DNA from 3 places in the Streptomyces sp. GbtcB7 genome. Region 3 is predicted to be linked to each of the others. Evidence: riboswitches for the same ligand, from Rfam matches in the RefSeq annotation. Region 3 holds a riboswitch; each other region holds the start of a gene.
What was found. Region 3 has a riboswitch for cyclic di-AMP ahead of KVT44_RS22455 (transglycosylase SLT domain-containing protein). Riboswitches for the same ligand answer to the same signal wherever they lie in the genome.
Positions count from the first base shown of each region.

Region 1: another riboswitch for cyclic di-AMP. It lies ahead of KVT44_RS14185 (C40 family peptidase); the one in region 3 lies ahead of KVT44_RS22455 (transglycosylase SLT domain-containing protein).
Region 2: another riboswitch for cyclic di-AMP. It lies ahead of KVT44_RS42870 (transglycosylase family protein); the one in region 3 lies ahead of KVT44_RS22455 (transglycosylase SLT domain-containing protein).

Region 1 is NZ_JAGXJM010000007.1:168,902-171,159, reverse strand. It holds gene KVT44_RS14190 (DUF6328 family protein) at 129-650, opposite strand; gene KVT44_RS14185 (C40 family peptidase) at 739-1,212, opposite strand; cyclic di-AMP (ydaO/yuaA leader) riboswitch at 1,216-1,401, opposite strand; gene KVT44_RS14180 (hypothetical protein) at 1,748-2,053, opposite strand; gene KVT44_RS14175 (ATP-dependent Clp protease proteolytic subunit) at 2,061-2,258, opposite strand, start outside.
Region 2 is NZ_JAGXJM010000037.1:2,836-5,093, reverse strand. It holds gene KVT44_RS42870 (transglycosylase family protein) at 42-752, opposite strand; cyclic di-AMP (ydaO/yuaA leader) riboswitch at 757-965, opposite strand; gene KVT44_RS42865 (transglycosylase family protein) at 1,104-2,126, opposite strand.
Region 3 is NZ_JAGXJM010000013.1:160,672-162,929, forward strand. It holds partial or broken gene KVT44_RS22450 (HAD family hydrolase) at 1-196, shown strand, start outside; gene KVT44_RS22455 (transglycosylase SLT domain-containing protein) at 334-1,023, opposite strand; cyclic di-AMP (ydaO/yuaA leader) riboswitch at 1,028-1,188, opposite strand; gene KVT44_RS22460 (hypothetical protein) at 1,461-1,784, opposite strand; gene KVT44_RS22465 (CocE/NonD family hydrolase) at 1,768-2,258, opposite strand, start outside.

The DNA of each region.
Region 1 (2,258 bases), on a different contig from region 3:
GATGGCGTCCGGCGCCCGCCCGCTGCGGCAGGGGTCCGTCACCCACGCGCTCGACCCGAAGGCGCCGGTCACCTTCCTCGGTCCGCTGCCGCGGTTCGTGCCCGCGGGCAGTCAGGCGATGAGCGCGCTCACGGTTCTCGGTCCGGTGCTTCTTTCGGAGCCGTCGCTCCGCCGACGACGGCACGGTGCACCAGGCCCGGCAGGAGGCCCCACAGCGCCACACAGACGAGCAGGGTGCCCGCGCCCGAGGCGATCCCGGCGGCGCGTCCCAGCGCGACATCCACGACGAGCAGCACCGATCCCGTCAGCGCCAGCATGAGCACACCCATCCCGACCGTGGCCAGGACGGAGGAGACCCGCACGATGGTCGGCTTCGCGCCCTGCCGGAACAGCGACCTGTGCAGCGCGGCTGGCGCCGTGAAGAGCGCGGCGGCCACCACGGCCAGCAGGAGGGTGGTGACGTACGTGGCGCGCTGCACCGTGTCGAGGGACGGGAAGCGCGGGGTGAACGCCAGCGTCAGCAGGAACGCGAAGAGGATCTGCACACCGGTCTGCGTGACGCGCAGCTCCTGGAGCAGTTCGCCGAAGTTGCGATCGGCGCGCTCGAGGGGCGTCTCGTTCCGTTCCTCGGGGGAAGGTCGCTCAGCCATGCTGAACGAGTAACCGGTTCGTCCGCTTTTCACGCCCGGGGGGTGGAACCCCGAGGGGGTGCCGGCCGGCGGCACCCCCTCGGGCAGGTCAGCTGACCCGGCCGTACCAGACGCTCTTCGTCCAGATCTTCTGCAGCTTCACGACCTCCCCTGTCTTCGGGGAGTGCCAGATCTTTCCCTTCCCGGCGTAGATGCCGACGTGGTACACGTTCCGGCCCGAGTGGAAGAACACCAGGTCTCCGGCCTTGCGGTGGGATGCGGAGATGTGGTGCGTCTTGTTGTACTGCGCCGCGGCCGTACGAGGCAGCGTCTTGCCCGCCTTCTTGTACGAGTAGAGCGTGAGCCCGGAGCAGTCGAAGCGGCGTGGCCCGGCGGCACCGTACTGGTACGGGGAGCCCTTCTTGGAAGCCGCGACCTGAAGTGCCCTCGTCGCCAACGTGGCCGCTTCGGCGTCGGATGCGACGCCAGGAACCACAAGGCTGCCGCCCACGGCGGCGATGGTGAGCGCCGAGGCCGTACCGGCCCGGGTCCACAGCGACGGGACACGATTGAGCGCAGTCATGCGCAACCCTTCGTCAGCCGCCTGTGAAGGATGACCTGTCGGATTCGGGCTGGCGAAGTAGCCCGGCCGCTTGCGCGGCTTCACCCCAAGGACCGCCCGGATCTCTCCGGCGACCCGTCTTGCTGGGTCCTCCACTCCTGCCGATGCACTTCTGTCGACCGGTCATCCGGGCAGCGGCAGGACTCGGCGTCCGCCCGGACCGCCCCGCCGCTGTGGCGGGGGCTTGTCGTCGGAAGGGATCTTCACGCATAGCGGTCGGAAAATCCGAGCGGAACTGGCGATTTGTGGGGTTACTCACCACTCACCCGTTCGGGTGGACGACCCCCTGTTCGGGCGATGTTGGGGACACCGACGACGCGCCCACCAGCACCGGAGCGTCTCATTCCGCCTCCGGGCCAAGCGTGTTGCGCAACTTTTTCGGTTCCCCGAAGGGGTCTGTGACTACTCCATCAGGGGGTACGCCATTTGGTCCGTTTGAACCCCGGGCCGGACGCCTCGCCGACTCGGCGCGCACCGCGACCCGGGTGTGGAGGTGTCAATTGTCGGCGTCGGGTGGCAGCGTGACGCGGGCAGCCCGCCGCTCACCGTCGAGGACGCGCAGAGCCTGCGCCAGCGTCGGCGCGTGCACCTCGCTCTCGCCGCGCTGGTGCATCAGCGCGAGGGCGTCCCGCAGCTCGGTGGCCTTGGCGACCAGCGCCTGGGCGGCACGCAGTCCGCGGTAGGTGTCTCCGGGCCTGGCCGGGTTGATACGGCCCAGCAGGTCGACCACGTCGAGGTAACGGTCGATCAGTTCGGCCTCGGCTCGCGTCAGCGCGGGCAGCGGGGGCAGTTCGGGCACCATCGGCGGATCACCTCGCGTCGGGTGTGGCGTTCCTCGCACCGGGCGCGGTGCGCGAGGTCTTGCGGCTGGGGATGATCCCGTCCACCAGTCCGTACGCCAACGCGGCCTGAGCGTCCAGGATCTTGTCCCGCTCGATGTCGGCGGCGACCTGTTCAGAACTCTGCCCCGTGTGCCGTACGAGCATGTCCTCCAGCAGCCTCCGAGT
Region 2 (2,258 bases), on a different contig from region 3:
ATGAGGGACCTGTCATTCAGCTGGGGTGAAGCTGCCGATCATCAGCTGAGGTGCAGCTGCTGACCCGGGTAGATGAAGTCGGCGTCGTCGACGATGTCCTTGTTCAGCTTGAACAGCTGCTGCCAGCCGCCCTTGACCTTCTTCTTCTCGGCGATCGAGCTGAGGCTGTCGCCCTTGACGACCTTGTACTCGCCGTCACCCTTCTTGACCTTCTTGCCGGTCGGAGTGGAGACGGTCTTCTTGGCGGCCGGGCGGGACGCCGAACGGGAGGCCGCGGTGTCCGTCGAGCGGGTGGCGGTGCTGGTGCTCGGCGAGCTGTTCGACGAGGAGCCGTTCGAGGAGGACGAGGTCGACGGGGCGCTCGCACCGCCGGTGTACGCGGCGCTCGACAGGCCCGTGCCACAGGTCGGCCAGGCGCCCTTGCCCTGCGCGGCGAGGACCTTCTCGCCGACGGTGATCTGCTGGGACTTGGAGGCCTGGTTGGCAGTCGCGGCGTACGCGGTGCCGCCGTACGCGGCCCAGGTGGAGGCCGAGAACTGCAGACCGCCGTAGTAGCCGTTGCCGGTGTTGATGGACCAGTTCCCGCCGGACTCGCACTGGGCGACGGCGTCCCACTGGGAGGCGGTGGCGGCGGAGGCGTTGCCGACCGCCATCAGCGGAGCGGCGATGGCGACACCGGTGACACCGGCGAGCGTGGCGACCCGAGTGGCCTTGGACGGACGGCGGTGCTTGCCCTTGCTGGAAAACAGCATGGAGAGATCCCCTCACCGACGCCTGCGAGGTGAGCTGTCGGGTTCGGGCGGGTGAGTGCCCGGCCGTGCGCTCTGAGCGCTCGGCTTCACCCCAAGCCGCTCCCGGTCAACTACCGGGCGCGGCGCTTACCTTGGGTCCCCCGCTCCTGCCTACGGCGCTGACGCGTCGACTGTTCCCGTACGGCCGTTGGCAGGATTCGGCGTTGACGACCGTCGGGGCCCGCTGTGGCGAGCGGTCATGACCGTAAGCAGGCGATCGGCTGAATTCCAAAGACGATCAGGGCCTTTGAGATCCATCTCTCACTCGCACCAAACCGGACATTACCCAGCGAACCATGACGCGAACTGCCCCTACTTTTCGCCCGATTCGGCACCAACTGCAAGGCTCTGACCGGGGAGGATGAGGTTCGGGTCGACGCCGACCGTCTTCTTGTTCGCGTCGTACAGCTCGGCCCATCCGCCTTCGAGGTCAAGGGCGTCCGCGATGGTCCAGAGATTGTCTCCGGCGCGCACGACGTAGGAGCCGTCGACGACATCACGGGAGGCGCCTGCGCCGCGCGAGGCGTGCCGCCCGGAGGAGTCGTCGCTACGGCCGTCCACGGCGCTGTCGGTGGTGTTCTCGTCCGCGGTGCCGCCACGGTGGCGCCCCGCACCGGTCGTCGCGTTCTCGGACGTACCGGAAGAGTCGCCGCCCTGGCCGGAGTTGCCCGAGTTGTCGCTCTTCGTCGTTTCCGTGTCGGAGCCGTCCGCCCCCTGGGCGTCGCCGCTGGTGTCGGCCTTCGTCGTGTTCTCGGCCGCGCCCCCGGTCGACTTCGAGGACGAACCGGATGAAGACGAGCCAGACGAAGACGAATCGGACTTCGAGCCGGAAGAGACGGACGGAGTCGACGTCACGGACGAACTGGACGAATCAGATGAACCGGATGAATCCGGTGTACTGGACGAGTCGTTCGCCACGCCCGTGTCGACCAGGATGTCGCCCGAGTTCTTGCTCAGCCCGGAGAGCGGTCCACAGGTCGGCCAGGGGGTGAGGCCCTGGTCGTCGAGGAGCTTCTCGGCGATGGCTATCTGCTGCGAGCGGCTGGCCTCGTCGGCACTCGACGCGTAGGTGAGGCCGCCGTACTTCTCCCAGTCCGCCTGGCTGATCTGGAGCCCGCCGTAATACCCGTTGCCGCTGTCGGCACTCCACTGGCCGGCGCTCTCGCACTCGGCGACCCGGTCCCACGTGGTGCCGTCGGCCGCGCTCGCGCTGGTGGCACCGAGCAACGGGATCGCGATGGCGGATCCGGTCACTCCTGCCGCGACGATGAGGGCCGGGGCCTGACGGGGGCGACGATGGCGGCCGTTCCCGGAGAGCATGCGGAAGCCTTTCACGTGACAGCAGGTGACTACGCGACGTGTGAGTCGCGTTGACGAGTGAACGTATCCGCACCCGAACGCTTGTCACAAGTCGATGCAGCGTAGATCACGTGAAGATCACAGAGTTGAGTGCGCGTCAGGTTTGAG
Region 3 (2,258 bases):
CGCCGCCCACCTCGGTCTCACTCCCGCCGCCACCATCGCCTTCGGCGACATGCCCAACGACATCCCCATGTTCGACTGGGCCGCCCGGGGTGTCGCCATGGCCAACGCCCATCCGGAGCTGAAGGCGGTGGCCGACGAGGTGACGCTGTCGAACGAGGGCGACGGGATCGCGGTGGTGCTGGAGCGGCTGTTCCCGTGCCGGTCGGATCGGTTCCGGGAGTCCGGAGAGCCCGGTGCGTCCCGGCAGCTCTCCGAGTCTCTCCGACCTCATCAACCGCATCAGCCCCGGCAGTCGTACCAGCCCTACCGGTCCAACCAGCCCCACCAGTCCTGTCAGTAGGGCCCGTTGACGTTGTCGATCGAGCCGTACTTCGCCGCCGCGTAGTTGCAGGCCGCCGTGATGTTCGCGACCGGGTCGTAGATGTTCATCGACGTGCCCGGCACGTGGTAGGCCTTGAACGTCGGGTCGATGACTTGGAGCAGGCCCTTGGAGGGGATGCCGGCCTTGGCGTTGGAGTCCCAGTTGTTGATGGCCAGGGGGTTTCCGGAGGACTCGCGCATGACATTGCGGTGGATGCCGTTGTAGGTGCCGGGGATCTTGGCGCGGGCCATGACGTCCAGCGAGTGCTTGATCCATCCGTCGAGGTTGTTCGCGTACGTCTTCGAGGTGGTGGGCGCCGTCTTCGCCTTGGTGGGGATTTGGACGGTTTTGGTGCCCACGGTCAGGGTGAGGCCCGGACGGAGCGTCGTCGGGTCGGGGCCTATGACCGCGCGGTTGGCGGCGTACAGCTTCGCCGCGCCGCCGCTCTTGGGGTACTTCTGCGCGATCTTGGCCAGGGTGTCGCCCGCGACCACCTTGTACGTGATGAGCTGGACATCGGTGGTGGTGGCCGTGGCGGCCTGCGCGCAGGTCGCGCCCACGAGCGGAAGGGCGAGTGCGACTCCGCCCATTCCCGCGGCGAGGATGCCCCGAGTGAGCATGCTGTGGATCTTGAAGCTGCGGTGCTTGCCTCGTGCGGACATGGCGAATTCCTCTCCGGCGCCTGCGAAGTGAGCTGTCGGGTTCGGGCGGGAGCTGCCCGGCCGCACGGTGTGTGCGACTTCACCCCTAGCCGTTCCGGTGTCCGGATCGGCGGCTTACCTGGGTCCCCCGCTCCTGCCGTGCGTGTGTGTGGGTGGCTGGGATATTCCGGTCGGCGGCAGGATTGGGCGGTCCGTCCGGATCGACGTGAACGTATGCGAGAGCACATGTCCGGAACAAGCCCTCATTTCCCGGTGTAGATCGCTTTCACCTGCGCAATATGAGGGCGAAAATGCCCGATTAATCCGGAACGTGACGCTCAACTTGCCTTATGCAAAGGGGGAGTCGTCAAGAGGGGATAAAGAGCCCACTCCGCATGGGAGTGACCCAATTCACGCGACCAAGCAGAAATAAAGCGGCACTGGCGGCAAAACGGACATCAGGCTTCGAGTGTCCAGGCCGGTGAGCCCGCGGGCGGAGCCGGGCGTACCTCCCACACGGACTGGTCCGTGTCGGGGTCGTCGTCGGGGAGCCGGCCGGTGTTGGGCTTGAAGTAGAGGCCGTAGGCCCAGTATTCGGGGAGTTCGTGGCACATCAGGTCCGGGTAGAGCCCGAACTCCTGCCCCGCGTAAGCCCTGTTGATCCTCGCCACCGCCTCGGCCCGGGGAATCCCGAAACGCGTGACCATCTCGTCGGCCATCTCGCGGAAGTACGCGAGCATCCCCTCGTCCAGGGCCATCAGGAACTCACCGGTCCGCGCCATGCTCCTCAGGGTTGCCCATGCCGCCGTCGGGCCTCCAGTCCGCCGTCCGGGGGATTCTTCTCTCCCACGTCCGATGGAAGACCACCTCGTTGCCGTCCTTGCAGATCAGCTCGTTCGAGGTGATGAACTCCCGGTCGTCGCAGCCGAGTTCGGAGCGTGTCTCGACCCGTGCGTCCCAGGGCAGCTCCGGGCGGTGCAGACGGATCGACCTCGTCGAGCGGGTACGGGCGGAGAGCGGGTCCCACTCGTCGATGGTGTACGTGTCCCGGGCGTCCTCCGTGCATTCGAGGCCGTCCGGGTGGACACGGGTGCCGTCCTGGCGGGGGTCGACCTCCAAACGCCACTCGCCCCTCGCCACGTCACGGGCGACCAGGCGTTCGGGGCGGGGCTCGTCAAGGGTGGCCGGGGACGTCACTCCCAGGGGTTCGGACTGCTCCGGCTCCTCGAAGGTGATCCTCGGGTCCGACTCCCTTG